DNA from 3 places in the Mesorhizobium sp. WSM4809 genome. Region 3 is predicted to be linked to each of the others. Evidence: predicted binding sites of a transcription regulator. Region 3 holds the regulator's gene; each other region holds the start of a gene.
What was found. The regulator LexA, encoded in region 3, represses DNA repair genes until DNA is damaged. The targets are predictions, from matches to a motif close to TGTTCNNNNTGTGTTCNG.
Positions count from the first base shown of each region.

Region 1: AC0L24_RS19015 (helicase-related protein) is a predicted target of LexA. The motif match lies at 1,432-1,449, and genes of this name have one in related genera.
Region 2: recA (recombinase RecA) is a predicted target of LexA. The motif match lies at 4,325-4,342, and genes of this name have one in related genera.

Region 1 covers NZ_JBVVQW010000007.1:18,257-28,390, reverse strand. The annotation lists gene AC0L24_RS19015 (helicase-related protein) at 1-1,243, opposite strand, end outside; gene AC0L24_RS19010 (TetR/AcrR family transcriptional regulator) at 1,945-2,529, opposite strand; gene AC0L24_RS19005 (FAD-dependent oxidoreductase) at 2,611-3,849, shown strand; gene phbB (acetoacetyl-CoA reductase) at 3,957-4,682, opposite strand; gene AC0L24_RS18995 (acetyl-CoA C-acetyltransferase) at 4,808-5,986, opposite strand; gene phaR (polyhydroxyalkanoate synthesis repressor PhaR) at 6,289-6,900, shown strand; gene AC0L24_RS18985 (citrate synthase) at 6,922-8,061, opposite strand; gene AC0L24_RS18980 (citrate synthase/methylcitrate synthase) at 8,154-9,242, shown strand; gene AC0L24_RS18975 (3-hydroxybutyrate dehydrogenase) at 9,429-10,134, shown strand, end outside.
Region 2 covers NZ_JBVVQW010000014.1:114,534-124,667, forward strand. The annotation lists gene AC0L24_RS26360 (SUF system Fe-S cluster assembly protein) at 17-409, shown strand; gene sufA (Fe-S cluster assembly scaffold SufA) at 513-890, shown strand; gene AC0L24_RS26370 (GFA family protein) at 1,074-1,571, opposite strand; gene AC0L24_RS26375 (TfoX/Sxy family protein) at 1,662-1,985, shown strand; gene AC0L24_RS26380 (pseudouridine-5'-phosphate glycosidase) at 2,185-3,102, opposite strand; gene AC0L24_RS26385 (carbohydrate kinase family protein) at 3,178-4,122, opposite strand; gene recA (recombinase RecA) at 4,400-5,500, shown strand; gene alaS (alanine--tRNA ligase) at 5,797-8,463, shown strand; gene AC0L24_RS26400 (glutathione S-transferase family protein) at 8,509-9,126, opposite strand; gene AC0L24_RS26405 (NADP-dependent isocitrate dehydrogenase) at 9,139-10,134, opposite strand, start outside.
Region 3 covers NZ_JBVVQW010000003.1:259,538-269,671, forward strand. The annotation lists gene kynU (kynureninase) at 46-1,293, shown strand; gene lexA (transcriptional repressor LexA) at 1,703-2,443, shown strand; gene AC0L24_RS09365 (ComEC/Rec2 family competence protein) at 2,437-4,899, opposite strand; gene gltX (glutamate--tRNA ligase) at 5,002-6,426, shown strand; gene gltA (citrate synthase) at 6,612-7,940, shown strand; gene lpxB (lipid-A-disaccharide synthase) at 7,996-9,174, opposite strand; gene AC0L24_RS09385 (LpxI family protein) at 9,167-10,084, opposite strand; gene lpxA (acyl-ACP--UDP-N-acetylglucosamine O-acyltransferase) at 10,056-10,134, opposite strand, start outside.

The DNA.
Region 1 (10,134 bases), on a different contig from region 3:
CCTGCTCGGCCATGTAATTCTCGTTGACATGGCCGTGGCGTGCGAGGTCCGTGTAGATCGAGGCAATGAGGTCGGCATGCTGCGCCGGCGCGATCCTGCGGTAGTCGGGCAGCGCGCAGGCTTCCCACAGCAGCGCCACGCGCTTGGCATTGGTGGTGAGCGCGCGGATGTCTTCGTCGCGCGACAGATGCTCGAGCGCCTGTGCGTCGACGGCAGGCAATGCCCGCGTCAGTCCCTCGACCGGAGCGTTGGTCTCGATCGAGCGCTTCAGCGCGTCGAGGCTGGCAAAGTCGAAATGCGCGGTGCGCCACTGCAGCACCTTCACCGGATCGAAATCGTGGCCTTCGATCTTCTTGATCAGCTCTTCGTCGAGCGGGTCGACCTGGCCGGTGACACCGAACGTGCCGTCGCGCAGATGCCGGCCGGCGCGGCCGGCGATCTGGCCGAGCTCGGCCGCGGTCAGGTTGCGGTACTGGAAGCCATCGAACTTGCGGTTCTGGGCGAAGGCGACGTGGTCGAGATCGAGATTGAGACCCATGCCGATGGCGTCGGTGGCGATGAGGTAGTCGACATCGCCGGACTGGAATAGCGCCACCTGGGCGTTGCGGGTGCGCGGCGAGAGCGCGCCGAGCACGACGGCGGCACCGCCCTGCTGGCGGCGGATCAACTCGGCGATGGCGTAGACCTCGTCGGCGGAGAAGGCGACGATTGCCGTGCGCCGCGGCAGGCGGGTCAGCTTCTTGGAGCCGGCATAGGCAAGATGCGACAGCCTCGGCCGCGTCACCACCGAGACACCCCTCAGCAGGCGCTGCAGGATACCGTGCATGGTGGCGGCACCCAGTAGCAGCGTCTCCTGGCGGCCGCGCAGGTGCAGGATGCGATCGGTGAAGATGTGGCCGCGCTCGAGGTCACCGGCGAGCTGCACCTCGTCGATGGCGACAAAGGCGGCGTCGGTCTCGCGCGGCATGGCCTCGACGGTGCAGACCGAATATCTGGCGCCCGGCGGCTGGATCTTTTCCTCGCCCGTGATCAGCGCGACCTTGTGGGCGCCAACCTTTTCGCAGACGCGGGCGTAGACCTCGCGCGCCAGAAGCCTGAGCGGCAGGCCGATGATCCCACTCTCATGCGCTACCATGCGCTCGATGGCGAGATGGGTCTTGCCGGTGTTGGTGGGCCCGAGCACGGCGGTCACGTCGCGGCCCGACAGGATCAGCGGCTCTGTGTGTTTGGGCTGGATGTTCATCAACCTAGAATAAGGCTTCCGGGATCTGGAAATAAGGCTTCTGGCCTCTGGTTGTCGGGAGCGCTGCCTCAAATGGCGCGTATGACAGGCGACACATAGGGATTTCGGGCGCGAAGCGAAAGCGGAATGTTCCGCCGGCGGCGAGAAGGTGGTTTTGTCAAGCTTCCAATCGGCTGCGGATTAACGGATAGAACGAGTCTGGAACGAATCGGCGACGAATCAGTGACTCCTGCAGATTCAGCTTTTGTTCACGGCTACATGTGGATTTCGCGGCCGCGAGTCGCACCACATGCTGAATCGCTGAACTGGCCCGTTTCATGCTAAGAGGGGTGTTGCCGTTAACCTTTGCCTGGAAACAATCACGGTGGCTAGGCGCCTCGACCAACATGATGAAATTGTTGATCTTTCTTAACCTGCGTTAAGCAGTTGGGCAGGCGATTCCGGCTGTCGTCGTTAACGTTCGGCTCATAGCCGGAACGAATCAGCGACGAATCAGCGATGGCGTGATTTTCCTGATTTGTTCACCCCAATATCTTGTGTTGTGAACAGCTTATCCACCGAGAATCCACAGGTTACGAAGCAGCTTTCGCACAGGGCGGCGGGTGGCTGTTAACCTCCGCGTGCTGCTTCGGCACAGATTGGTTGCATGCTTTGGCTAGGTGCAGCCGCTGCATGTTGACGGGTCCGGCCGGACCGCTGGTTCAGGCCGTGTCCTCTCCAGTGGCATAGCGTTGCAGCGCAGGGCCGACGTTCCGGATGATCTCGTCGTGTGACAGAGCGACGACGGGCGGTAGCCGCAGCACATATCGGCACATCGCCAAACCCAGCAACTGGCTCGAAATGAGCCCGGCCCTTCGACCGGCGTCGGCGAGATCGCCGACCGCCGCAACCACCGGCCTCACCTGGTTGGCGAATATCTCGCGCATTTTTTCGGCGGCGAATTCGTTCGACGCCGCGGAACGCAGCAGAATTGCCATGCCGGGTCCGCTGGCCGGGCCTTCCCAGACTTCGAGAAACCGCCTGATCAAAGTTTCGCCGACGGTGGCCGGGTCGATCACCCGAAGTGCCGGCAGTTGCAGGTCGACGAGTGCCGCCCGGGCGAACAATTCGTCCTTGCTGTGGAAATAGCGGATCACCATGGCCGGATCGATCGAGGCGCGGGTCCCGACATCGCGGATCGACGCGCCGTCATAGCCGTGCTCGGCAAACAGATCTCTGGCGGCATCCAGGATTTGCCCTCGGGTGCGATCCGACTTGCTCGGCTTTTTCGAATGATTCGTGCTCATGAAAATCAAATATCAACGAGCGTTGACAAACTCAAGCACCCAAGATAAAAGTCACCAATCGTTGACAAATGGAGAGAGAAAATGCTGCCTGATACCACCGAAGTCCTGGTCATAGGCGCCGGCCCGACCGGCCTGGCGCTGTCCATTGCCCTGCATCAGGCAGGCGTCGATCACGTCGTGGTCGACCGCCTCGCCGAAGGCCTCAACACCTCACGTGCCGGAGTGATCCACGCGCAGACGCTGGAGACACTCGAGCCGCTTGGCGTTACGGGGCGGCTGGTCGAACTCGGCCTGAAGCTTGACAACTTCGCCATACGTGATCGCGACCGGGTCCTAATCAACCTCGATTTCTCGAGCCTGCCCTCGGCGTATCCCTACGTGCTGATGATTCCGCAGAACCTAACCGAGAAGGTCCTCACTGAGCGCATCGCTGGGTTGGGCGGTGTCGTCCATCGCGGCGTCGAGGCGAAGGAGGTATTGCAGGGGGTCGATGGCGCACACGTCACGGTCGTCCAGAATGGTCGCGAAAAGACGATCTCGGCGCGTTACGTCGTCGGTGCGGACGGCATGCACAGCGTGGTACGCGAGGCCGCCGGCATAGGCTTCGATGGCGAGGCCTATGCAGGGTCTTTTGTACTCGCCGACGTGCGCCTTGATTGGCCGCTCGGGCCAACGGAGGTGTCGCTGCTGTTCTCCCCGGCCGGACTGGTCGTCGTCGCGCCACTGCCGGACGGATCATATCGCATCGTAGCGACCATGGATGAGGCGCCTGAGCGGCCTGGCATTGCCGACATACAGGCGCTGCTCGACAGTCGCGGCCCGTCGGCCAGCCCGGCGCAGGTGCTCGACCTGACCTGGAGTACACGGTTCCGCGTGCATCACCGCCTTGCCAAGTCCTACCGCCAGGGGCACCTGTTTGTCATGGGCGACGCCGCCCATGTGCACAGCCCAGCCGGCGGCCAAGGCATGAACACCGGCCTGATCGATGCCGTGGTGCTGGGAGAACTGCTCGGCGACGTGATCAACGGTGTCCGCCCGGAAAGCGAACTCGACCTCTACGAGACGCTTCGGCGTCCCGCGGCACAAGAGGTGATCGAACTGGCGGGCAGGCTGACAGGCATGGCGCTTGTCCGCACACCGCTGCGGCGCGTCTTGCGCAATTTCGTGCTCGGCGTCGTCAACATGATGCCGTTCGTCAAGCGCAGGATCTCGATGAAATTGTCAGGTCTCAGCCGGGCCGAAATGGCGACGCTGCCGGCGTCGTCGCAGCCGGGCGGGCGCAAGCAAGCGATGAAACGGGAGCTCAAGCTGGTTGCCTGATCTCGAGGCGCCGGACAACTACCGGCGCTGTATCGGAGCAGCGGTTCTAAAGACGAACGTGCCGGCGACACCCCCGGCACGTGCACATTTCAGCCACGTGGTTCTGGTCAGGCGAAGTATTGGCCGCCATTGGCCGTGATGGTCGAGCCGGTGATGAAGCCTGCATCTTCGGATGCGAGGAAGACGACGCAGCGCGCGATCTCTTCCGGTTCGCCGAGGCGGCCGACGGGGATTTGCGGGATGATGCGGTCGTTGAGCACCCTCTCGTCGATCGCCTTGACCATCTCGGTGGCGATGTAGCCAGGGCAGATGACGTTGACGGTGATGCCCGCGCGAGCTCCCTCTTGAGCGAGGGCTTTGCTGAAACCGATGTCGCCAGCCTTGGCGGCGGAATAGTTGACCTGGCCGGCCTGGCCTTTCTGGCCGTTGATCGAGGAGATGGTGATGACGCGGCCGAACTTGCGGTCGCGCATGCCGCTCCACAGCGGATGCGTCATGTTGAAGACGCCGGACAGGTTGGTGTCGATGACCTCTTTCCACTGCTCGCGCGTGATCTTGTGGAACATGGCGTCCCGGGTGATGCCGGCGTTGTTGACCAGCACCGAGACCGGGCCGAGATCGGCCTCGACTTGGCGGATGCCGGCGGCGCAGGAATCATAGTCGGCGACCGACCATTTGTAGACCGGAATGCCGGTCTCGGCCTTGAATTTCGCCGCTGCGGCGTCATTGCCGGCATAGTTCGCGGCAACCGAATAGCCGACGGTCTTCAATGCGATCGAGATCGCCGCGCCGATGCCGCGCGATCCTCCTGTGACGATTGCTACCTTGGTCATGCGTGTTCCCTCCCTTTGGTCGGGAGAGCGAATAGGGAGTAGCGAATAGCGAGTAGGGATCTGTCCCGTCGCGCTGACGCAATTCTTCCCTATTGACTACTCCCTGTTTGCTACTCACTTCTTTTTCAGAGTGCTTCGATGCACATGGCGACGCCCATGCCGCCGCCGATGCACAAGGTGGCGAGGCCTTTCTTGGCGCCGCGCCGGCGCATCTCGAAGACCAGTGTGTTGAAGACACGGGCGCCGGAAGCACCGATCGGGTGGCCGATGGCGATGGCGCCGCCATTGACGTTGACGATCGAGGGATCCCAGCCCATGTCCTTGTTGACGGCGCAGGCCTGTGCCGCAAAGGCCTCGTTGGCCTCGACAAGGTCGAGATCGCCGACCGACCAGCCGGCCTTTTCCAAGGCCTTGCGCGATGCTGGGATCGGGCCGGTGCCCATGATCTGCGGATCGACGCCGGCGGTTGCCCAGGACACGATGCGTGCCAGCGGGGTGATGCCGCGCCTCACCGCTTCCGCCTCGCTCATCAGCAGCGCGCCGGCGGCACCGTCATTGATGCCGGAGGCGTTGGCGGCGGTCACCGTGCCGTCCTTGTCGAAGGCCGGCTTCAGCTTGGTCATGGCGTCGAGCGTGGCGCCGTGGCGGATGTATTCGTCCTGGTCGACAATGGTGTCGCCCTTCTTGCCCTTGAGTGTGACGGCGACGATCTCGTCCTTGAACTTGCCGGCCTTCTGCGCGGCCTCGGCCTTGTTCTGCGAAGCCAGCGCGAACTGGTCCTGGTCTTCGCGGGTGATCTGGAACTGACGCGCGACGTTTTCGGCGGTGTTGCCCATGTGATAGCCGTTGAAGGCGTCCCACAGCCCGTCCTTGATCATGGTGTCGATCAGCTTGAAGTCGCCCATCTTGACGCCGGCGCGCAGGTGCTGGGCATGCGTCGAAAGCGACATCGATTCCTGGCCGCCGGCGATGATCACCTTGGCGTCGCCGATGGCGATCTGCTGCATGCCGAGCGCAATGGCACGCAGGCCCGAGCCGCAAACCTGATTGAGGCCCCAAGCGGTGGTTTCCTTGGGCAGACCGGCATTGATCGATGCCTGGCGGGCCGGGTTCTGGCCTTGCGCGGCGGTCAGCACCTGGCCGAGGATGACCTCGTCGACCTCGCCTGGTTCGACACCGGCACGTGACAGCAATTCCCTGATGACGACGGCACCGAGCTCATGCGCAGGGGTGGCGGCAAAGGCGCCGTTGAAGGAGCCTACCGGCGTGCGCGCCGCACTGGCAATGACGATGGAAGCGGACATTTTCTTCTCCAGACTTCAAGGGTGTTGCTCTGTCGTTGGGGACTTTTCTTGCCCTTTCCCAACCCCAAGTCAAACCGGAAATGGGCATGGCGCCCATGCGCCGCAAGCAGGCCGTGCCTTTGCCATGGCGACCATTCGTCCATTGCTGCGCAGCATATTTTGCCTGCTATGCAGCATTTAGTGATCCCGCACTGCACAAACTGCTTGGAATTGTGAAGCTTTTGCGCATATCCTCAAAAAAAAGGCACAATCGTTATCGGCGGCTTGCTCAGAGGCGCGCCGGTGTCCCCGGGAGGATGTAGATGGCCGCTAAAGACGATCCGATCATCATCAAGAAATACGCCAATCGCCGCCTCTACAACACCGGCACCAGCACCTATGTGACGCTCGAGGACCTCGCCGAGATGGTCAAGAAGGGCGAGGAGTTCACCGTCCAGGACGCCAAGACCGGCGACGACATCACGCATCCGGTGCTGACACAGATCATCTTCGAACTGGAGAACAAGGACGGGCAGAACATGCTGCCGATCCCGTTCCTGCGCCAGCTCATCGCTTATTACGGCGACCAGATGCAGATGATCGTGCCGAGCTTCCTCGAACAGTCGATGCTTGCCTTTTCCAAGGAGCAGGAACGCTTTCGCGAGCAGATGAAGGGGGCGATCGGCAAGTCGCCGCTCGACATGATGAAGATCACCACGCCGATCAAGGCGCTGGAGGAACAGACACGCCGCAACATGGAAATGTTCCAGAATGCGATGCGGCTGTTCACGCCGTTCCCGCCCGCCGGCACCGCGCCAGCCGCCGCGCCGTCGCCCGAGCCGGCCAGGAAGGAAACGTCAGAAAAACCCGACGATCTTCAGGAACTGAAGGACCAGATCGCGGCCATGCAGCGCAAGCTCGACACGATGTCCTGAGCGCTTGGCGCTCTTGCAACCCTACACCAGCACGCCCCCATAGCGGCCGCGCGGCCTGATGACACTTCCGCTTGTGATCTGTTCGACCGTGTGCTCGGCCCAGCCGACGCTGCGTGCGAGCGCAAACAGGCGAAACGGCGCATCGCGCGGCAAGCCAAGGCTGCGCGTCAGCGCTGCCAGCCCAAAGTCGATGTTGGGAAGCGCGCCGGTCGCGGCAAGGGCAGCATCGCGCAGCGACGATAGTGTGCCGTCAACCTCGATCACCGACAGTAGCGCCGCCCCCCGGGGATCGCCGTCGGGATAGAGCTGATGACCGAACCCCGGCAATGGCCGGTCGTGGCTGAGCCAGCGCCGGATCGTCGCATCGGCGCCATGTCGGGCCGCATCCTCGGCCAGTTGCATCACCGCCTCGCCGGCACCGCCATGGCGAGGGCCTGACAGCGTCGCGAGCCCGGCCAGCAGGCAAGCGGCCAGCGGCGCGCCGGTCGAGGCTGCGACGCGCGCGGCGAAGGTCGACGCATTCAGTTCATGATCGGCAAGCAGGACAAGCGCGCGGCGGATCGCATTGGCGCCGCCGGCGTCCACCGACCAGGCCTGCGCCAGCCGCTGATGGACGGGATCTGGTCCTGCCGGTGCGCCCAGCGCGGCGACCAGCACGCCGACAGCGTGCGCGGCATCGGCATGCAGCGAGGCCCGGTTGCGCCCAAGCGACGGGCGCCCTTGGCCGGCAAGCACGGCAAGTTGCGCAAAAGCCGAGGCCCGGCCGGCTTGATGGGGCACATCCGGCGACGGTGCTTCGAAAGCCACCGGTTCCGGCAGAGCCCAGAGAATGGCGGCGGCTTCTTCCAGTGTGGCGTGCCCGGAGAGCACTGCGGCGTCCTGCCCGCGATAGATGAGCCGACCGTGCGAGACGGTCGAAATCGCCGTTGCGATTGAGGGTTCGCCCCAGGCAATGGCGCTTTCAGCGATGACTGATGGGCTCCGTCCGCGCGCCCGGCGGGTCGCCAGTGCGGCGATATCGTCGGCGCGGTACTGGCTGCGGCGCGGATCGGCGCGGTCGGGCCGCATGCCGATGCGCCCACGGCTGACATAGGCGTACAGCGTCTGCGCCCGCACCTTGAGGCGCTCAAGCGCCTCTTCCCGGGACAACCACTCGGACATATCGAGCCCTGATATTGATTCTATTGATCAAGATTGATGGAAACGTTGCCCATCTCTATCTCCGATCCGGAAATGCTTCAAGGAGACAGGCTATGGCGAATGGGCTCGATGATGTGGTGGCGGCGGAAACCGTGCTTTCCGATGTGGATGGTCTTGGTGGCCGTCTGACGATCCGAGGTCATTCGCTGCCGGAGCTGGCCGGCCGCTTGAACTATGCCCAGGTGATGCGGCTGCTGCTCGACGGCTTCTTCGACGACCTTCCCGATGAGGCGCAACTGACGCGGGCACTGGGCCAAGCACGCGCTGAGGTGTTCGAACGGCTCTTGCCCTCGCTGCCCCTGCTGGCGTCGCTCGATGTTTACAGCGCCATGCGCGCCGGCATGGCGCTGCTGCCGGACGGCGAGACCTTGACCGATGCCTTGCTGCTCATCGCAGCGCCCGCCGTGCTGACGCCGGCCCTGCTGCGCCTGCAGCGCGGCGAGCAGCCGATCGCGCCGGACAGCCGCGCCGATCATGCCGCCGACATGCTGAGGATGCTGAGCGGCAGCGTCGCCTCGACGGCGCTGGCGAAGGCGCTCGATACCTATCTCGTGACCGTCTGCGATCATGGCCTCAATGCGTCGACCTTTGCGACGCGCGTGGTGGCCTCGACGCAGGCCGGCCTGACATCCTCCGTGCTGGCCGGACTCGGCGCGCTCAAGGGGCCGCTGCATGGCGGCGCGCCTGGCCCTGTCATCGAGATGCTGGATGCGATCAAGGCGCATGGCGATGCCGCCGGCTGGCTGCGCGACGAGATCGCGCACGGCAGGCGCATCATGGGGTTCGGACATCGCATCTACCGTGTGCGTGATCCGCGCGCCGATGTGCTGAAGGCCGTCGTGCGGCAACTCGGCGGCGAGGGCGAAACCGGCCGCCGGCTGGCATTCGCGGAGACAGTGGAACAGGTAGCGCTCGACGTGCTGCGGATCGCCAAGCCGTCGCGCTCGCTGCAGACCAATGTCGAGTTCTACACCGCGCTGCTGTTGGAGGCGGCGGGTTTTCCGCCACAAACCTTCAGCAATGTCTTTGCCGCCGGGCGCGTCGCCGGCTGGATCGCGCATGCGCGTGAACAGCAGACGACCGGGCGGCTAATCCGCCCGCAGTCGCGTTATGTCGGGCCGGTGCCGGACCTGGTTGCCTGAGGTCTTTTGGCGCCTGGCGAGCGACCGGCGATCCAAACGATATCCTCCTGGTGAGCGGCCGTGTGGCCGCTCATGACGAAAATTTCATCTCCTCAAAAATTCTGGCCGCTGTTATTGCGTCGCATTGAGCATATATGCTGCAGTGCAACATAAGCTCGCTCTTGCCGCAACCAGAGGACTCCGCCCTTGGCCGCCAGAAAAACCGCAGTCATCACCGGCTCCACATCGGGCATTGGCCTGGCCATCGCCCAGGCGTTGGCGGCCGAAGGCCATAATGTCGTCGTCAACTCTTTCTCCGACACGGCCGCCGACCACGCCATCACTGATGCGATCGCCAAACACCACGGGGTGAAAACCGCCTACATCAAGGCCGACATGTCGAAACCGGCCGAATGCCGGGCGCTGATCGCCAAGGCGGCTGAGACATTCGGATCGGTCGATATCCTCATCAACAATGCCGGCATCCAGCATGTCGCGCCGGTTGAGGACTTTCCGATCGAGAAATGGGACGCCATCATCGCCATCAACCTGTCGTCGGCGTTCCACACCATTGCAGCCGCGATCCCGCTGATGAAGGAGGCCGGCGGTGGCCGGATCGTCAACATCGCCTCGGCGCACGGCCTGGTCGCGTCGCCGTTCAAATCGGCCTATGTCTCAGCCAAGCACGGCATCATGGGATTGACCAAAACGGTCGCACTCGAACTGGCGCGCGAAAAAATCACCTGCAACGCCATCTGCCCGGGCTATGTCCTGACGCCGCTGGTCGAGGCGCAGATCCCCGACCAAATGAAAGCCCATCAGATGGATCGCGAGACCGTCATCCGTGAGGTCATGCTGGACAAGCAGCCGACCAAGGAATTCGTCACGGTGGAGCAGATCGCGGCAGCGGCGG
Region 2 (10,134 bases), on a different contig from region 3:
TTTTTGGGTGACGACCATGGATGATGCAAGCATCTCTGCCGAGACCACTGCGGAAACCGCGCCCAATGCGCTGGTTTCGGGATCGGCCATTCCAGCCGACGAACTGGCGCGGCTGACCGACGACATCGTTTCGGCGCTGAAGACGGTCTACGATCCGGAAATCCCGGCCGATATCTACGAGCTCGGCCTGATTTACAAGATCGACATCGAGGACGACCGCTCGGTCAAGATCGACATGACGCTGACCGCTCCGGGCTGCCCTGTCGCCGGCGAAATGCCCGGCTGGGTGGAGAATGCCGTCGGCGCCGTCGAAGGCGTGTCCGGCGTCGAGGTCAACATGACTTTCGACCCGCCATGGTCGGCCGATCGCATGTCGGAAGAGGCGCAGGTGGCGGTGGGTTGGTACTAGCCCGACAGAGGCTGGCACACTTGCACCAAGGATAAAACTTCACCATTTTAGGTGAGGAATCATTCGGCAGGCCTTGAACCTGCATGGAATGGAAGGAAAAAGAATGGGACGCTTTGCCGTCATCACGATGACCGAAAAGGCCGCCGACCGGGTGCGGGAGATTGTCGCCACCCGCGAGAATGCGCATGGCATCCGCCTCGGCATCAAGAAGGGCGGCTGCGCCGGCATGGAATACACGGTCGATTTGGTGACCGAGCCCAACACCAAGGACGACCATATCGAGCGCGATGGCGCCCATGTCTATGTCGCACCGGAAGCAGCACTTTTCCTGTTCGGCACCGAGATGGATTTCGAGCAGACGACGCTGCGCACCGGTTTCACCTTCCACAATCCGAACCAGAGCTCGGCCTGCGGTTGCGGCGAATCCGTCGAACTGAAGCCGGCCGACCTGAAGGCGCTGGCAGAGGCACGCGCTTCCTGAGTTTTTCCTTCGCCCCATTTACGGGGAGAAGGTGTCACGAAGTGACGGATGATAGGCAGCGCCGGCCTCTCCAAAGTTAGCGCCGCCCCTCATCTGCCGGCGTTCGTCGTTCGAGGCCAAGCAATTGGCTTTCCGTCCGCTGCGCGGATCATTCCTCACCTCTCCGAAACGGCGCGAAGAAATTCACTCCACCCACATGCCCGTCCGCTTGTGCCAGTTGGCGATCGATTCCTCGGGATAGATGTCGAAGACCTTGTCATGCTTGCCAACCACCGGCTCCACCCAGTTCGCCTTGTATTTCAGCATGAGGTGCACCTTGCTTGGCGGAATGGGTAAATCGCTGTCGATCGCCGAAGCGAAGGGATGCACCAACTCCGGCCATGTCGGGTCGTAGAGCCAAAGGGCTGAGCCGCATTTCTTGCAGAAATTGCGCTCGCCGGTTGAGATTTCGCAATGCGGATGCTCGTCGCCCTCGATCTCCGCCCGAAAGACGCCGAGGCTGCGCTTGCCCCTGATGTTCAGTGTTTCGTTGTCGGCACCGAGATTGATGGCAAACCCCCCGCCGCCCTGCTGCTTGCGGCAGATCGAGCAGTAGCACAGCATGAATGGCGCCGGCGTGTGGCTCTCCACCTCGAAACGGACGGCATTGCAGCGGCAGGAGCCTTTGAGCAGAACGGGCATAGCGGGAAACTCCGATCGACCTCACACAACCTGTCAGCATGATTTTGGTTGCGCGATGACAAGGCCAAACGCCGGTGACATGATCGCGGCATGGACAATGAACGCATCGCCGAACTGTTCGAGGGCCTCGGCCCTGTCAGCATCCGAAAACTGTTCGGCGGCAAGGGCATCTATTTCGACGGTGTCATCGTCGCCATCGTGCTGCGTGGCGAATTGCTGTTGAAGGCCGACGAGCAAAGCGTGCCCGAGTTCGAGGCCGCCGGCTGCACGCAATGGACCTATACCGGCTCGCGCCACGGCAAGCTGGTCGCCATGCCCTACTGGAGCGTTCCAGACAGCGCTTTCGATGATCCCGACGAGATGACGGTGTGGGCACGGCGGGCGTATGAGGCGGGGCGTCGGGCGGGGAAGTAGATTCCCGCAAGCGCGAGGCCACCCCCTCATCCGTCCGCTTCGCGGCCACCTTCTCCCCGAGGGGAGAAGAGGTCGACGTCGGCGCTGCAAGCTCCTCTCCCCCCTCGGGGACCCCTCGGGGAGAGGTCGGATTGCCCCGAATTGCTCTTTGCAATTCGGTCTCGGCAATCCGGGTGAGGGGGACCTTCGCTGCGTGACCCTAAAGCGCCTTGGCAATCCTCGCCGCCAGCCGCGCATTATTCTCGACCAGCGCGATGTTCGTCTTCAGGCTCCTGCCGCCAGTCAGTTCGAGAATCTTTCCCAGCAGGAACGGCGTCACCGCCTTGCCGGTCACGTTGAGCGCCTCGGCGGCCTTCTGCGCGGCCTCGATATAGCCCGCCATCTCCTCAGCCGGGATTTCATGGTTTTCCGGCACAGGATTGGCAATCAGCATGCCACCGGCGAGCCCCAGCGCTGCCCTCGTCTGGTAGAAATGCGCAATCTCTTCCGGCTCGTGCAAGGTCAGCGGCGCGCGGAACGGCGAATGCCTGGACCAGAAGGCCGGCATCGTCTCGCAGCCAAGGCCGACCACCGGCACGCCGCGCGTCTCCAGCACTTCCAGCGTCTTTTCGATGTCGAGAATGGCCTTGGCGCCGGCCGAGACGACGATGACCGGCGTGCGCGCCAGCTCGTCGAGATCGGCGGAAATGTCAAAACTCTTTTCGGCGCCCTTGTGCACGCCGCCGATGCCGCCGGTGGCGAACACTTTTATGCCGACCATATGCGCCGCGATCATCGTGGCGGCGACCGTGGTGCCACCGGTACGCCCTTGCGCCACGGCAAAACCGAGATCGGCGCGCGACAGCTTCATGGCGTCGCCCGTCATCGCCAGCGATTCGCGCTCGCCGTCCGAAAGCCCGATCTTGATGCGGCCGCCAACCACGGCGATCGTCGCCGGCACGGCGCCGCCATCGGTGATGATCTTTTCGACGTCGGCCGCCATGGCGCCATTGTCGGGGTAGGGCATGCCATGGGTGATGATGGTGCTTTCCAGCGCCACCACCGGCCGGCCGGCAGCCAGAGCCTGCGCCACCGGCGCGTGGATGTCGATGAGGGGGCGGGCGGTCTCAGGGGTCATCAGGGTCTCCAATCCGGAATGCGGCGCGTCCGTGGGGACACCAGGCAACATCGCGGCACTATGAATTCGCCGGTCTCATGCCACTTCCCTGGCATCCGGCACAAGAGCCAGCGCTTCCGCGAAGCTTGAGGCGGTGAACTCGGGAACGGCGTTGGCGCTTTCGATGGCAAGCGTCGCCGCGGCGATGCCTTCGCGCAGGGCCACCCGCAGCGGCAGTCCGCGCAGCAAGGCAGCGACCGTTGCGCCCGCCAGCGCATCACCGGCCCCGGTGACGTCAGTGACCTTTCGGGGATTGGGCGGCATGATCGAAAAGGCGCCTGTTTCATCGAACCCCAGCACGGGCGCCTCGCCCGCCGTCACGACGCCACTGACGAGGCCGCTGCATCGCAACCCGTCGACGACCTCGCGCTCCCTGGCATTCGCGGCGACGCCGGCCAGCACCATGGCCTCGCGCCGGTTCATGAAGACCAGCGAGAGCTTCTTCAGCACCGGTATCAGCCGCACCACCTTGGCCGGCGAGATGGCAATGGCGAAAACCGGCTTGCCCGCGGCGAGCGCGACCAGCTGTTCCAGCGCCGAAGAGGGCAGATTGGCGTCGCACAGGATCGCGTCGGCGGCGGCGATCACCTCCCGCACCTTGGAGCGCCTGATCTGCTTGGGAAACGCCAAATCATAGAGCGCCATGTCGGCAAAGCCGACGATCAGCTCGCCTTCGCTGTCGATCAGCGCGGTGTAGCTCGGCGTCGTGCGGTCGAGGAAGACCGCCGACAGGTCGGCAATGCCTGTCTCGGCGATGGCTCGCGAAACGGTATCGGCAGCGGCATCGCCGCCGCGAACCGACATCAGCGACGCGGAGACGCCGCGCCGCACGGCGCTGCGCAAAGCATTGAAGACGCCGCCGCCGACATCCTCGCGCATTGTGCCCGGATTGGAGGCGGCAGGCACGTAAGCGCCGGACACCTGGCCGCGTCGGTCGATATGGGCGCCGCCTATGGCCAGTATTTTCGCGGATTTCAGCATGCCGGCGATATGACCTTTGTTATTCCAGCCGCACAAGCGCTAGGTGCGACGGAGCTTCGCATGCGAGGCGGCGATTCGGCAGGTCGAAACAACCGAGCCGTCTGGCCCAACGTGCGGTGCATTCCTGATCGAATCCCTGGACAAAAAAAGAACAAATCCGGATATTGCTTGTTTTTCAGTTATTTGACCCCTCTTGCCAAATGAGAACAAAAAAGGTACAAATAGGCAGGGATTACGGATTGTCCGGCCTTCATTGACGACCAAGGGGTGATGTATCATGGCTCAGAATTCTTTGCGGCTGGTAGAGGACAAGGCAGTGGACAAATCAAAGGCTCTGGATGCGGCGCTGTCGCAGATCGAGCGGGCTTTCGGCAAGGGCTCGATCATGCGGCTCGGCGCCAACGATCAGGTCGTCGAGATTGAAACGGTGCCGACCGGCTCGCTTGGCCTCGACATCGCGCTTGGCGTCGGTGGCCTGCCGCGCGGCCGCATCATCGAGATCTACGGGCCGGAAAGCTCGGGCAAGACGACGCTTGCCCTGCACACCGTTGCCGAAGCCCAGAAGAAGGGCGGCATCTGCGCTTTCGTCGATGCCGAGCACGCGCTTGACCCGGTCTATGCCCGCAAGCTTGGCGTCGATCTCGAAAACCTTCTGATCTCGCAGCCTGACACTGGGGAGCAGGCGCTGGAAATCTGCGACACGCTGGTGCGCTCCGGCGCCATCGACGTGCTGGTGGTCGATTCGGTCGCGGCGCTGACGCCACGCGCCGAAATTGAAGGCGAGATGGGCGATTCGCTGCCCGGCCTGCAGGCCCGCCTTATGAGCCAGGCGCTGCGCAAGCTGACCGCGTCGATTTCGCGCTCCAACACCATGGTCATCTTCATCAACCAGATCCGCATGAAGATCGGCGTCATGTTCGGCTCGCCTGAAACCACCACCGGCGGCAATGCGCTGAAATTCTACGCTTCGGTGCGCCTCGACATCCGCCGCATCGGCTCGATCAAGGACCGCGACGAGGTTGTCGGCAACCAGACCCGCGTCAAGGTGGTCAAGAACAAGCTGGCGCCGCCCTTCAAGGTGGTCGAATTCGACATCATGTTTGGTGAGGGCGTCTCCAAAACCGGCGAACTGGTCGATCTCGGGGTCAAGGCTGGTATTGTCGAGAAGTCTGGCGCCTGGTTTTCCTATAACTCGCAGCGTCTCGGCCAGGGCCGCGAAAATGCCAAGCTGTTCCTGCGTGACAATCCCGACACGGCACGCGAGATCGAGTTGTCGATCAGGCAGAATGCCGGGCTGATCGCCGAAAAATTCCTCGAGAATGGCGGCCCTGAGCGCGGCGATGATGACGGTTTCGAGGAAGAATCCGGCGCGATGTAACAGCTTCGTGCGCGATGCCGGCCGGAGTTCGGCCATAATCGCGTTCTATTATCTCAGGCTTATGTAATCGAGTTCCGCGTTATTGCGTTTCGAAACCGCCGGCCCAGTGCCGGCGGTTTTGCGTTTCGGCGGCGGAACCAGGCCGGGTCGAAGGGCCGGCAAAGGCCGTGGATTGGACCAATTCCGTGTTTCTGGACAGGGTGAAGCGCGGCGGCTAAAAGGCCAAGTCCTAATCTTCTAGAACGCAGAGCCCATTTCCGCCGGTTTGCCGGCGGCTCTTCCGAAAAGGCAGCATCATGAGTGGCGTGAACGAAATCCGGTCGACATTTCTCGACTACTTCCGCAAGGAGGGTCACGAGATCGTCGCGTCGAGCCCACTGGTGCCGCGCAACGACCCGACGCTGATGTTCACCAACGCCGGCATGGTGCAGTTCAAGAACGTCTTCACCGGTCTGGAGAAGCGGCCCTATTCGCGCGCCTCGACCGCCCAGAAGAGCGTTCGCGCCGGCGGCAAGCACAACGATCTCGACAATGTCGGCTACACCGCGCGCCATCTGACCTTCTTCGAGATGCTCGGCAATTTCTCCTTCGGCGACTATTTCAAGGAGCGCGCCATCGAGCTTGCCTGGAACCTGATCACCAGGGAGTTCGGGCTGAACAAGGACAAGCTGCTGGTCACCGTCTATCACACAGATGACGAGGCGGCCGGCTTCTGGAAGAAGATCGCCGGTTTTTCCGACGACCGCATCATTCGCATCGCGACCTCGGACAATTTCTGGGCGATGGGCGACACCGGACCGTGCGGGCCGTGCTCTGAAATCTTCATCGACCGCGGCGAACACATCTGGGGCGGCCCTCCCGGCAGCCCGGAGGAAGATGGCGACCGTTTCCTGGAATTCTGGAACCTGGTGTTCATGCAATATGAACAGGTGACGAAGGAGGAGCGCATCGACCTGCCGCGTCCGTCGATCGACACCGGCATGGGCCTGGAGCGGATGGCCTCCATCCTGCAAGGGGTGGAAAGCGTCTTCGAGACCGATCTGTTCCGTCACCTGATCGACGCGGCCTCGTCCGCGATCGGGCATGGTCCCGACAAGGAGACGGTCGCGTCCTACCGGGTCATTGCCGATCATCTGCGTTCGTCCTCCTTCCTGGTGGCGGACGGCGTGCTGCCTTCGAACGAAGGCCGGGGCTATGTCCTGCGCCGCATCATGCGCCGCGCCATGCGCCATGCGCAGCTGCTGGGTGCCAACGAACCGCTGATGTGGAAGCTGGTGCCGGCGCTGGTGCGCGAGATGGGCCAGGCCTATCCGGAGCTGCTGCGCGGCGAACAGTTGATCACCGAGACGCTGAAGCTCGAGGAGACCAGGTTTCGCAAGACGCTGGTGCGCGGCCTCGGCCTGCTCTCCGAGGCGACGGAGACGCTGCATGCCGGCGACATGCTGGACGGCGAAACGGCCTTCAAGCTCTACGACACCTATGGCTTCCCGCTCGACCTGACGCAGGACGCGCTGCGCCAGCGCAGCATCTCGGTCGATCTTGCCGGCTTCACCAACGCCATGGAGCAGCAGAAGGCCGAGGCGCGAAAGCATTGGGCAGGCTCCGGCGACGCGGCGACCGAGACCATCTGGTTCTCCGTGCGCGAGAAGGCGGGCGCCACCGAGTTCCTCGGCTATGAGACTGAAGCTGCCGAAGGCATCATCCAGGCGCTTGTCCGGGACGGCAAGGCTGTCGACAGCGCCGGCAAGGGCGACGCCGTGGCGATCGTCGTCAGCCAGACGCCGTTCTATGCCGAGTCCGGCGGCCAGATGGGCGACACCGGCATCATCTCAGGCGAAGGCTTCTCGATCGAGGTTTCGGATACGCAGAAGAAGGCCGATGGGCTGTTCGTCCATGTCGGCAAGGTGGCCAGCGGCACGGTCAAGATCGGCGCCGCCGTCGAGCTGAAGGTCGACCATGCCAGACGCTCGAGGTTGCGCGCCAACCATTCCGCGACGCATCTGGTCCATGAGGCGCTGCGCGAGGTGCTGGGCAGCCATGTCGCGCAGAAGGGCTCGCTGGTGGCGCCCGAGCGCCTGCGCTTCGACATCTCGCACAACAAGCCCATTTCACCGGAGGATCTCGAAGAGGTCGAGCGCATGGCCAACGAGATCGTCGTCCAGAACGGCCCGGTGTCCACGCGCCTGATGTCGGTCGACGATGCCATTGCCGAAGGCGCCATGGCGCTGTTCGGCGAGAAATACGGCGACGAAGTGCGCGTCGTGTCGATGGGCACCGGCGTTCACGGCACCAAGGCCAACCGGCCCTATTCGGTCGAGCTCTGCGGCGGCACGCATGTCCGGGCGACCGGCGATATCGGCCTGGTGCGTGTCGTGTCGGACAGCGCGGTCGCGGCCGGCGTGCGCCGCATCGAGGCGCTGACCGGCGAAGCCGCGCGCAAACATCTCGACGAGCAGGACCGGCGTTTGAAGGCGACGGCGGCCGTGCTCAAGATTTCGCCGGCCGATGTGCCGGCGCGCGTCGAGACGCTGCTCGAAGAGCGCAAAAAGCTTGAGAAGGAACTGACCGAGGCGCGCAAGAAGCTGGCGCTGGGCGGGGGATCGTCAGCCGATGCTCCAGCCGCCAATGAGACGGTCGCCGGTATCGGCTTCCTCGGCAAGACGGTCTCCGGTGTCTCGCCGAAGGATTTGAAGCCGCTGGCCGATGCCGGCAAGAGCTCGCTCGGCTCCGGCGTCGTCGTCTTCGTCGGCGCCGGCGAAGACAACAAGGCAAGCGTCGTGGTGGCCGTCACCGACGACCTCATCGGCCGCTTCAGCGCCGTCGACCTTGTCCGCGTGGCCTCCGCCGCATTGGGCGGGCAGGGCGGCGGCGGGCGGCCCGACATGGCCCAGGCCGGTGGCCCCGACGCTTCCAAGGCCGATGATGCGATTGCAGCAGTGAGGGCGGCACTCGAAGCGGCGTAGGCTAGTGGGCTGAATTTAAAGCAACAGTTGGCGGGACGTCCCTTATCAGCCGACTTTTTCAGTCTGCGCAAAGGTCGGCCGGGCGACGATGCGTGCATACCAATCCTGGATATCCGCAAAGCGCGCAAGCAAATCTTGCCCCTCGCTGACCTTGACGAAATAGGCAATGATCGGCGCCGCGTGCAGGTCGGCCAGTGTCAGTTGCTCGCCAAGCAGCCACGGACCTTGTGGCTTCAGCGATCTCAGCACCGTCTCAGCCTGAGCAAGGCCGCCGGCGATCAATTCCTCATCCGGCTCAGCCTTTTCCAGCCGCTCGACGGCAACATCCCAGACCATCGCGCGATAGCCATAGGCGTCGAGCATGCCTATGATTTGGCCCATCCTGGCGCGGCCGCGCGCGTCGGCAGGCTGCAGCGCCGGTCCGTCGAAGGCCTCGTCGATATAGCGAGCAATCGCATTGGTCTCGAAGAGGCGAAACCCGTCATAACAGAAGGCCGGGATGCGGCCGAACGGATGATGCTCGAAATACCAGGCGGGAACGCCCTCGGCGGCAAAGACATCGACCGGCACAAGCTCGTAGTCGATGCCTTTTTCCGCGAGTACGAGGCGGACGATGCGTACATAGACGCTGTACTCCGCCCCGTAGACGATGGGCTTGCCCATCTTGCTTACTTGTCAGGCCATCGCCTTCTGCAGGTTCTCGTCGATCTTGTCGAGGAAACCGGTGGTCGACAGCCAGGGCTGGTCGGGGCCGATCAGCAGCGACAGGTCCTTGGTCATGAAGCCTGACTCGACCGTCTGGATGCAGACCTTTTCCAGCGTTTCGGAAAAACGCTTCAGATCGGCATTGTCGTCGAGCTTGGCGCGGTGGGTGAGGCCACGCGTCCAGGCGAAGATCGAGGCGATCGAATTGGTCGAGGTTTCCTCTCCCTTCTGGTGCTGGCGATAATGGCGGGTGACGGTGCCATGCGCGGCTTCGGCTTCCACCGTCTTGCCGTCCGGCGTCATCAGCACCGATGTCATCAGGCCGAGCGAGCCGAAACCTTGCGCGACCGTGTCGGACTGCACGTCGCCATCATAGTTCTTGCAGGCCCAGACATAGCCGCCCGACCATTTCAGGGCGGAGGCCACCATGTCGTCGATCAGGCGGTGCTCGTACCACAGCTTCTTCGACTTGAACTCGGCCGCGAACTCGGCCTCGTAGACTTCCTGGAAGATGTCCTTGAAGCGACCGTCATAGGCCTTGAGGATGGTGTTCTTGGTCGACAGATAGACCGGATAGTTGCGCAGCAAGCCGTAGTTCAGCGAGGCGCGGGCGAACTCGCGGATCGACTCGTCGAGATTGTACATGGCCATGGCGACACCGGCGCCGGGCGCGTCGTACACATCGTGCTCTATCACCTGGCCGTCCTCGCCGACGAATTTGATGGTCAGCTTGCCCTTGCCGGGGAAGCGGAAATCGGTGGCGCGGTACTGGTCGCCGAAGGCATGGCGGCCGACGATGATCGGCTTGGTCCAGCCGGGCACCAGGCGCGGCACGTTCTTCATGATGATCGGCTCGCGGAAGATGGTGCCGCCGAGGATGTTGCGGATGGTGCCGTTCGGCGACTTCCACATCTTCTTCAGCTTGAACTCCTCGACGCGCTGTTCGTCGGGGGTGATCGTCGCGCA
Region 3 (10,134 bases):
GCGGCGGCGGAACACCCTTCGCGAACAACCGGGGACTGACTGACCATGAGTGGATTTCCTGATCTCGCCGCAGTCGAAGCGATGGATGCCACAGATCCGCTGCGGGCCATGCGCGACCGTTTCATTCTGCCGGAGGGGGTGATCTATCTCGACGGCAATTCACTGGGGGCAGCGTCTCATGCCGTTTTCGGCGAGCTGCAGCAGGCGGCAACCCAGGAATGGGCCCAGGACCTCATCCGAGCCTGGAATACGGCCGGATGGTTCGAGATGCCGATCGAACTCGGCGATCAACTCGGACGCCTGATTGGAGCCGCGGCCGGCCAGACCGTCGTCTGCGACACGACGTCGACCAACATCTACAAGGTGCTGCATGCGGCGCTGGAGATGCGGCCGGGCCGGTCGGTCATCGTCGCCGAGGGTGACAGTTTCCCCACCGACCTGTACATCGCCGAAGGGGTGGCCTCGACACGGGACGGCGTCCTGCTGCGCCTCGCGGGCGTCGACGCGCCCACCATCGAAGAGCTGATCGACGAAAACGTCGCGGTGGTGCTGGTCAACCACGTCAACTACAAATCGGGTGAACTGCGCGACATGGCGGCGCTGACGCGCAAGGCTCATGCGGCCGGAGCGCTGATCGTCTGGGATCTATGCCACACCGCCGGCGCCCTGCCCGTCGAGCTCGATCAGGCAAATGCCGATTTCGCCATCGGCTGCACTTACAAGTACCTCAACGGCGGTCCGGGCGCACCGGCCTTCATCTATGCCGCGCAGCGCCATCACGGCGATATCAGCCAGCCGCTCAGCGGCTGGTGGGGCCATGCGCGGCCCTTTGCCTTCGAACGGGGGTATGTTGCCGGCACCGGTATCCGCCGCTTTCTGTGCGGCACCCAGCCGGTCCTGTCGATGCGGGCGCTCAAAGGCGCGCTTGTCATCTGGAACGACGTCGACATGGCGGCATTGCGAAAAAAGAGCGTCGCGCTGACGGAACTGTTCATCCAGCTCGTCGAAGCAAAGTGCGGCGCCTATGGCCTCACGCTGGAGACCACCCGCGACGCGACCAGGCGCGGCAGCCAGGTGTCGTTCCTTCACGATCACGGCTATCAAATCATGCGGGCGCTGATCGAGCGCGGCGTCATCGGTGATTTTCGCGCGCCATCGACCATCCGTTTCGGCTTCACGCCGCTCTATGTCGGCTACAAGGATGTGTGGCTGGCGGTTGAGGTGCTGGAGGATATTCTGCGCACGGGCGCATGGAAGGACCAGCGTTTCGCCGTCAAGGAAGCCGTTACCTGACGCAACGATCTCCGCGATTTGCCGTCGCCGCCCTCACTGCCCGGCGGATGACGGAGGGCTGAATTCCAGCCACAAATGCCAACAGACGTTGGCGTTTTGGCTCCGTTTCGTTCACGGCAAACCAACGTCCCGAAGATTGATAGCGTCCCTTGTGGAGGTCGATCGGCAGATGATGCCAAGCCTTGGGTCGAGGATGAGCCACAGGTCATTAACCATAATGATTTGAATGTGAGCAGGCGCATTGCCGTGGTTGGCGCCTGTCGATCGCGACCCGCTGGCAAGCCCAAATAATTTCAGCAGCCTTAACAAATTCATTAAACTTTAAACGGTTGCAGAACACAACTGGAACAGATAGTGTTTGTTCTGGGTTTGTTTTTCGATTCTGGTTTCAGGTAATCTGGGGGCCGCCATGCTGACACGCAAGCAACATGAACTGCTGATGTTCATCCATGAACGCCTGAAGGAGAGCGGCATTCCGCCATCCTTCGACGAGATGAAGGAGGCGCTCGACCTTGCCTCCAAATCCGGGATTCATCGGCTGATCACCGCACTTGAGGAGCGCGGCTTTATTCGCCGGTTGCCCAACCGGGCACGCGCGCTGGAAGTGCTGCGATTGCCGGACTCGATCGCGCCCGGCCTCAACGCGGCAAAGAAGTTTTCGCCAAGCGTCATCCAGGGCAGTCTCGGTCAGGGTGGTGCCCTTGGCCGGCAGATCAAGCCGGCGCCTTCGCGGATGCCCTCGCCCGGCAATGATGACGATGCGGTCTCCGCCGTGTCGATCCCGGTCATGGGCCGTATCGCCGCCGGTGTGCCGATCGATGCCATCCAGCATCAGACGCATTCGATCTCGGTGCCGCCGGACATGATCATGGGCGGTGCCCACTATGCGCTGGAGGTCAAGGGCGACTCGATGATCGAGGCCGGTATCTTCGACGGCGACACCGTCATCATCCGCAATGCCGACACGGCGAACCCCGGCGAGATCATCGTGGCGCTGGTCGATGAAGAGGAAGCGACGCTGAAGCGGTTCCGCCGCAAGGGCGCTTCGATTGCTCTCGAAGCCGCCAATCCAGCCTATGAAACCCGTATTTTCGGGCCGGACAGGGTCAAGGTGCAAGGCAAGCTCGTTGGCCTGATCCGCCGCTACTGAGGCGGCTGCGTTTCAGCCACTGGCTTCTCGGGTCTCTTGAAGGGTGGCAGCCCCCTCGCCTCGCGCGAGAATTTGCGTTGCGCATGCCAGGGCCGGTATGGGCTGTCCACGGCGAAGCTGATCGTCGCCGGCGTGGTCGCCGATTGGCGATCGAAGAAGATCGCGGCACTGCCTTTGCGAGCCAGTTGCCGCTTGGTGATGACGAGAACCAGCGGGTTGTGACAGGCGTCATACGCGGTGGCGTCATTGATGACGATCAGCTCGGCGAAACCGCAGGCTTTCCAGGTGTCCTTGCGGTCCTCGACATAGGCAATGATCGCACCGGACGTGTGCCTGGCCACGCAGACGCCTGAGGTGCAATAGAACGGCGATCCCGGCGGTAGCTCAACGGCATCCGCGACGTCGAATTGCCCGTCGCCCTTGTCGAACACCTCCGGCACGACGATGGTTTCGGATATTAGTGCGCGTTTCCAGTTGTCGACGGTGAATTCGTTCGGCCGAGCGCGGCTGACGGCGAGTTCGCCACCGCCGATCGGCAAGGCAACCAGTCGGGCGTCCTCCGAGATCAGCACATCCGGCGTGCGCGTATCCGAGACGGTCAGCAAGCCTGCCAGCGCGAATGGCAGAGCAGCGAGCCGCAGCCAAGTTGTCGCCATTGTCGCGATGACCAGGGCAATTGTCACCAGCAGGACAGATTGCTGCGAAATCAGCCCAACCGCATCGACAGGCGAACGTTCGGAGATCCAACCCGATATGGCGATCATCACCGTCAGACCCTTGCCCATCAGGTAGAGGGCCGGCCAATCCAATCCGAAAGGCATCAGCAGCGCGCTTGCGACAGCCAGGAACATGACGACGGTGACGATCGGCATAACCGCCAGATTGGCGAACAGGCTGAGCGGCGACACACGCTGAAAATGCCAGATGGCAAACAGCGTCGTGGCGCTGCCGGCGATGATGGAGGTCATGGCAAGGCCGGTTGCCGCGAGCACGAACTTTCGCGTCAGGAAACCGGGCATGGATCGCTTTGGGGGCGGCGGTCTTGCTTTTCCCGCGCGGTGAACGGCCCAGCCGGCATAGGCGCCGACCAGAGCCGCGGTCGCGGCGAACGACATCTGAAAACTCGGGCCGACCACCTCATGCGGCGACACCACGATGACGGCGATCGCCGAGATCGCCAGATTGCGCATGGTGAGTGCTGCTCGATCGAACAGCACGGCAATCAGCATCACCGCCAGCATGATGAAGCTGCGCTCGGCGGCAACGACGACTCCAGAGATGATGAGATAGGCCGCGATCGAGAACAGTGCGGCGACGGCGGCATACTTCTTGACCGGGCGACGCGCGGAAAAGTCGGGAAACAACGCGAAGGCGCCGCGCAGCAAGCCCATGATGGTGCCTGCGACCAGCGCCATGTGCAGTCCCGAAATCGAGATGATGTGGTAGATGCCGGTACGTCGCATCGCCTCATTGATGTCATCGGGAATGCCGGCGCGCACGCCGACGATCAGCGCCGCGGCGATCTCGCCTTCGGCGCCGCCGACGCTCGCCCTGATATGGTCGGCGATGGCCTCGCGGGCATTTTCCACGCTAGAGGAAATTCGGGCCGGCAGCGACATGTCGCCACCATCGCTGACGACAAGCTTGGGGTTGCCGAGAAAGAACCCGCTGCCGCCGATGCCGGCAAAATAGCTGTCGAAGGAGAAATCATAGCTGTCCGGCCGCACCGGCCCGGTCGGCGGCAAAAGCTTGGCATATCCAGTGATGAGGGAGCCTGCGGTCACGTCAGCCGGGATCTTGCGTGCCGAAAGCCGCACCCGTTCCGGCGCATAGCGCAGTTTCGGTCTTGCGGTCGATGTCACGTCGATGGTCAGCCGGATACGGCCAGTTTCCATCCGGTCGAGCGAGACGACGCGGCCGGTCACCTGCGTCGAGATTTCCGAGCCCAACATTTGTGTGCCCGCACGCCACGTCTCGACCTTGGCAGCAAGCAGTCCTAGGGCGCACAAAAGCGCCGCCATGAAACACAGATGGGTCTTTGGCCATGAGCGCGAGACCAGCGCACAGATCCCCGTCAAGATGACAACCGCGACAGGTCTCGCAAAGTCGGGTTCAGCCGTCAGCGAAAAATAGCCGATCGCTCCGATCGCCAGGCAGACCGGCACCAGCAGGAAGGCCACGCCCCGGTCGAGTTCCAGGCTCGCCGCCGTGTTCACGCTGTGGCGCAGGCGAGGCAGTGATGTCAGGCTGATTTGCCGGCGCACGCGAACGATCCTGCCGGTTTCGGCAACAGGAACAGAGGCGGCGACATCCGCTTGCAAGGGCGCCTTGCCGGGATCCGGCACAAGGGGCGATGGCGGCGGTAATGGGGCTGGCCGAGGCGCAAACAGGGACCGTTCGCTGACGCCGATGGCAGCGTCCTCGCCCTGATCCGAGCCCCAGCCTCGTCCAGCCATCGGGTCTGCCCCTTGCGCCCTCGACACCCTATGCTACATGAACGCCGGGCGCGCGAAAGCCCGCGCAACCGCACCCCGCTTCAGATGGTTTCCGAGAGTTCCATGTCCGACAAGGTCGTCACCCGTTTTGCCCCTTCGCCCACCGGCTATCTGCACATAGGCGGCGCGCGCACGGCGCTGTTCAACTGGCTGTATGCGAAGCACACTGGCGGCACGATGCTGCTGCGCATCGAGGACACCGACCGCGAACGCTCCAATGAAGCCGCGACGGCTGCCATCCTCGACGGGCTTTCCTGGCTTGGCCTGAGCTGGGACGGCGAGCCGGTGTCGCAGTTCGAGCGTGCGCCGCGCCACCGCGAGGTGGCTGAGGAGCTCGTGCGCAAGGGCAAGGCGTATTATTGCTATGCCACGCCGGCCGAACTGGAGGCCATGCGCGAGGCTGCCAGAGCCAAGGGGCTGCCGCCCCGCTATGACGGCCGCTGGCGCGACCGCGACCCCTCTGAGGCGCCCGCAGGCGTCAAGGGCGCCATTCGTATCAAGGCGCCGACCGAAGGCGAGACCATCGTCCATGACCGTGTCCAGGGCGAGGTGCGCTTTCCCAACAAGGATCTCGATGACTTCATCATCCTGCGTTCTGACGGCAATCCCACTTACATGCATGCCGTCGTCGTCGATGATCATGATATGGGAGTCACCCATATCATTCGCGGCGACGATCATCTGACCAACGCCGCTCGCCAGACCGTGATCTACAACGCCATGGGCTGGAACGTGCCGTCCATGTCGCATATCCCGCTGATCCACGGCGCCGATGGCGCCAAGCTGTCGAAGCGGCACGGCGCGCTTGGCGTCGAGGCCTATCGCGCCATGGGCTACCTGCCGGAGGCGCTGCTCAATTACCTGGCGCGCCTTGGCTGGAGCCATGGCGACGACGAGATCATGTCGATCAAGGATATGATCTCGTGGTTCGACATCGGCGATGTCAACAAGGGCGCGGCGCGCTTCGACTTCGCCAAGCTGGAGGCGATCAACGGCGCGCATATGCGCCGCATGAGCGATGCCCAACTGTTCGACATCTTCATCGCTACCCTGCCCTATCTCGAAGGTGGCCCGGCGATCGCCGCGCGCCTGAACGACAGCACCAAGGCGCAGTTGCTGGCAGCGCTTCCGGGCTTGAAGGACCGCGCCAAGACGCTGGTCGAGCTCGTCGATGGCGCGGCCTTCCTGTTCGCCACGCGCCCCCTGCCGATCGACGACAAGGCGGCCCTTCTGCTTACCGACGATGCCCGCAAGATCCTGCGCAGTGCTCACGAAGCTTTGAACGGGCTTGCGAGTGACTGGACAGCCGCCTCGGCGGAGGCGGCGATACGCGAGGTGGCAGCGGCCGGCAGTCACAAGCTCGGCGCGGTGGCCCAGCCTTTGCGCGCTGCGTTGACCGGCAAAAGCACCTCGCCGGGCGTGTTCGATGTGCTCGCCGTGCTCGGCCGCGAGGAAAGCCTGGCGCGCATCTCAGATCAAATCGATTAGGAGCAAACTGGCCCAAGAAGATTGGCATTGAAAGGCGGGTTTCGCAGTGCAACATTAGGCCTTGGCCCAATCTGGCACGCACCTCCTGAAATGCGGTGGCGAATACGCGCATTGCGGTGATTTTCGACGTGTCGCTCTGCAGAATTTTGCCTTTGCCGGCATGAGGAAACAAGAAGGAGTTTGCAATGACCGAAGCTGCGAAAAAAATGGATTTGGGCGGCAAGACCCAGGAGGCCACGGCAACGATTGCATTCGCCGGCAAGACCCATGAATTCAAGGTGCGAAGTGGTTCGGTCGGGCCTGATGTCATCGACATCGCCTCGCTCTACTCAACCACCGGCGCCTTCACTTACGATCCCGGCTTCACCTCGACGGCAAGCTGCGAGTCCGAAATCACCTTCATCGACGGCGACGCCGGCATCCTCCTCCACCGCGGCTATCCGATCGACCAGTTGGCCGAACATGGCGACTTCCTCGAGGTCTGCTATCTCCTGCTCTACGGTGAATTGCCGACCAAGGCGCAGAAGGACGACTTCGACTACCGCGTGACGCGCCACACCATGGTGCATGAGCAGATGTCGCGCTTTTTCACCGGCTTCCGCCGCGACGCGCACCCGATGGCGGTGATGTGCGGCGTGGTCGGCGCGCTGTCGGCCTTCTACCACGACTCCACCGACATCTCCGACCCCTACCAGCGCATGGTTGCCTCCATGCGGCTGATCGCCAAGATGCCAACGATCGCGGCGATGGCCTACAAATACCACATCGGCCAGCCCTTCATTTACCCGAAGAACGAACTGAACTTCGCCGCCAACTTCCTGCACATGTGCTTTGCCGTGCCGTGCGAGGAATACAAGATCAACCCGGTGCTGGCGCGCGCCATGGAACGCATCTTCATTCTGCACGCCGATCACGAGCAGAACGCCTCGACCTCGACCGTTCGTCTCGCCGGCTCGTCGGGCGCCAACCCGTTCGCGTGCATCGCCGCCGGCATCGCTTGCCTGTGGGGCCCAGCGCATGGCGGCGCCAATGAAGCGGCGCTCAACATGCTTGGCGAGATCGGCCATGTCGATCACATCCCCGAGTTCATCGCTCGCGCCAAGGACAAGAACGACCCGTTCCGCTTGATGGGCTTTGGCCACCGCGTCTACAAGAACTACGATCCGCGCGCCAAGATCATGCAGAAGACGGCGCATGAGGTTCTGGGCGAGCTCGGCATCAAGGACGATCCGCTGCTCGACATCGCCATGGAACTGGAAAAGATCGCGCTGACCGATCCCTATTTCATCGAGAAGAAGCTCTACCCGAATGTCGACTTCTATTCCGGCATTACGCTGAAGGCGCTGGGTTTCCCCACCACCATGTTCACCGTGCTGTTCGCGGTCGCCCGCACCGTCGGCTGGATCGCACAGTGGAAAGAGATGATCGAGGATCCGCGCCAGAAGATCGGCCGCCCGCGCCAGCTCTACACCGGCGCGCCGGAGCGCGACTACGTGCCGATCGCCAAGCGGTGAATTGGGAGTAGGGATCGGGCAGTAGGCAGTAGGGTATGGTCAATTTCCCTACTCCCTACTGACTATTCCCTCTCTTGATATACCGTATCACCACCTGCGCGGCGATCTCGCCGGACGGTCTATCCGTCGCCATGCGCCGCGTGATCTCTGCAAATCCATTCTTCTGCCAGGCGCGCATGCCGCTGTCGGCGAACAGGGCTTCCAATTGCCGGGCCAGATTGTTCGGCTTGATGTAGCCGTCGTAGAATTCCGGAATAAGCGCTCGATCCGATATCAGATTGGGCAGCAGGGCCGACCAGACTGAAACGAGGTACGGCGCCAAGACGCGAGCAACCGGGTCGAGCCTGTAGCAGGAAATCATCGGCACTCCGGCCAGCGCCAGCTCCAGCGATACCGTCCCGGACGCGATCAGCGCCGCATCGGCTTTGCCGAAAGCCTGCCATTTGCGCTGGGGATCGACGATGATCTCAGGCTTTTCATCCCAGCGGTTGACGGAGAATTTGACGAGCTCGGCGACATGCGGAACGGTCGGCAGCAGCAGCCGCAGGCGGTGGCCACGCGCACGCAGAATCGACACCGTCTCGCCGAACGGGTCGAGCAGCCGCCGTACCTCGCCACGCCGCGAACCGGGCAGGACGAGCAGGGTCTTGACGCGATCAGGAGAAAGGTCGCGCGGTAGTTCCTGCGCCTTGGCTGCGGCCAGCAAACCCGCATCGTGGGTCAGGCGATGCCCGACATAGGTGCCCGGTGGCCCGCCGAGCCGCTCGAGCTCCTTGACCTCGAACGGCAGGATGCAGAGGATGTGGTCGACATAGGGCTTCATCGCCACCGCCCTGCCCGGCCGCCACGCCCACACGCTCGGGCAGACATAGTGGATGATCGGAATCGACGGGTTGGCCGCACGCACCTTTTTGGCGACGCGCAACGAAAAGTCCGGACTGTCGATGGTGACCATGCAGTCCGGCTTTTCGTCGGCAACGGTCTTGGCCAGTTGGCTGATCCGCCGCATCAGGCGCGGCAGGTCGCGCAGAACGGCGCTGAACCCCATGAGGGCGATCTCGCCGGCATCGAATGGCGAGACCAGTCCCAGCGCCTGCAAATGACGGCCGCCGAGGCCGACGAGTTGCACCTCGCGCCCCACAGCCTGGCTGAGCGAGCGCACTATGTCGGCACCGAGCAGGTCGCCGGACTCCTCTCCGGCAACGATTGCGATCTTCAATGCCCTGTCAGCCATTGCGCGGCTCCGTGGCGGCACGCAGGCCAAGGACGAACAGGCCGAGTGCATTGGCGCGCGCGATGGTTTCAGGACCTTCGAGGATCAGCGAGCGTCCCGCCTCGACGGCAATGCCGGCGAGTCCGGCCGCATGCGCTGCCTCGATCGTCTGCGGACCGATGGATGGAAGATCGGCGCGCAGTTCCTGACCGGGCTTGGCGCACTTGACGAGGACGCCGCGGGTCTTGCCCGCAATACGGCCGTGGCCGCGCAGCAGCTTCGCACGATCAAGCAGGCCGGCTGTTCCTTCGATGCCTTCCAGCGCGATTGCCCGGCCGCCAACCGCGATCGCCGCCTGGCCGACATCCAGCGCCCCGATGGCCTTTGCTGCCGCAAGGCCTGCCTCAATATCGCGCCAGTCCAATTTTCGCGGCTCGGCCTTGGTCAGCACGCCTTCGGCGGCGACAAGATTCGGCACTACTTCGTGGGCGCCAACGACCTTTACTCCACGCGCTTCGAGGCCCCGTGCCAAGACCTTTAGAAGACCATCATCGCCACGCGCGAGCGCCATGACGACCAAAGGAATCACCGCGATCAGGCTGAGACTGGGGCGCAGCGCAAGCAATCGCGGCCGGCGCTTGATCTCGCCTGCAAGCACCAGATGGGTGATCCGGTGCCGCCGCAGCAAAGGGACGAGCGAGCCTATACCTTCCAGAGCGAGGTTTTCGTGATCGTATCGGGAGAGTTCCGCGATGCGGTCGACCTCGCCTTCCATCAGGATGACGAAGGGCGGATAACCTTGTTCAGCCGAACCGGCCGCGACTTCGACCGGCAGACTGCCGCCGCCGGCAATGATGCCGACCCTGGAGCCCGGCGGAAGATCAAGACGCGCAGCCGCTGTCTCAGTCTTCGTCATCGACATCGTCGCCATCGCCGCCCTTGAGCGACGGCACAGCATAGTGCCGCTTGCCGCGACTGGTG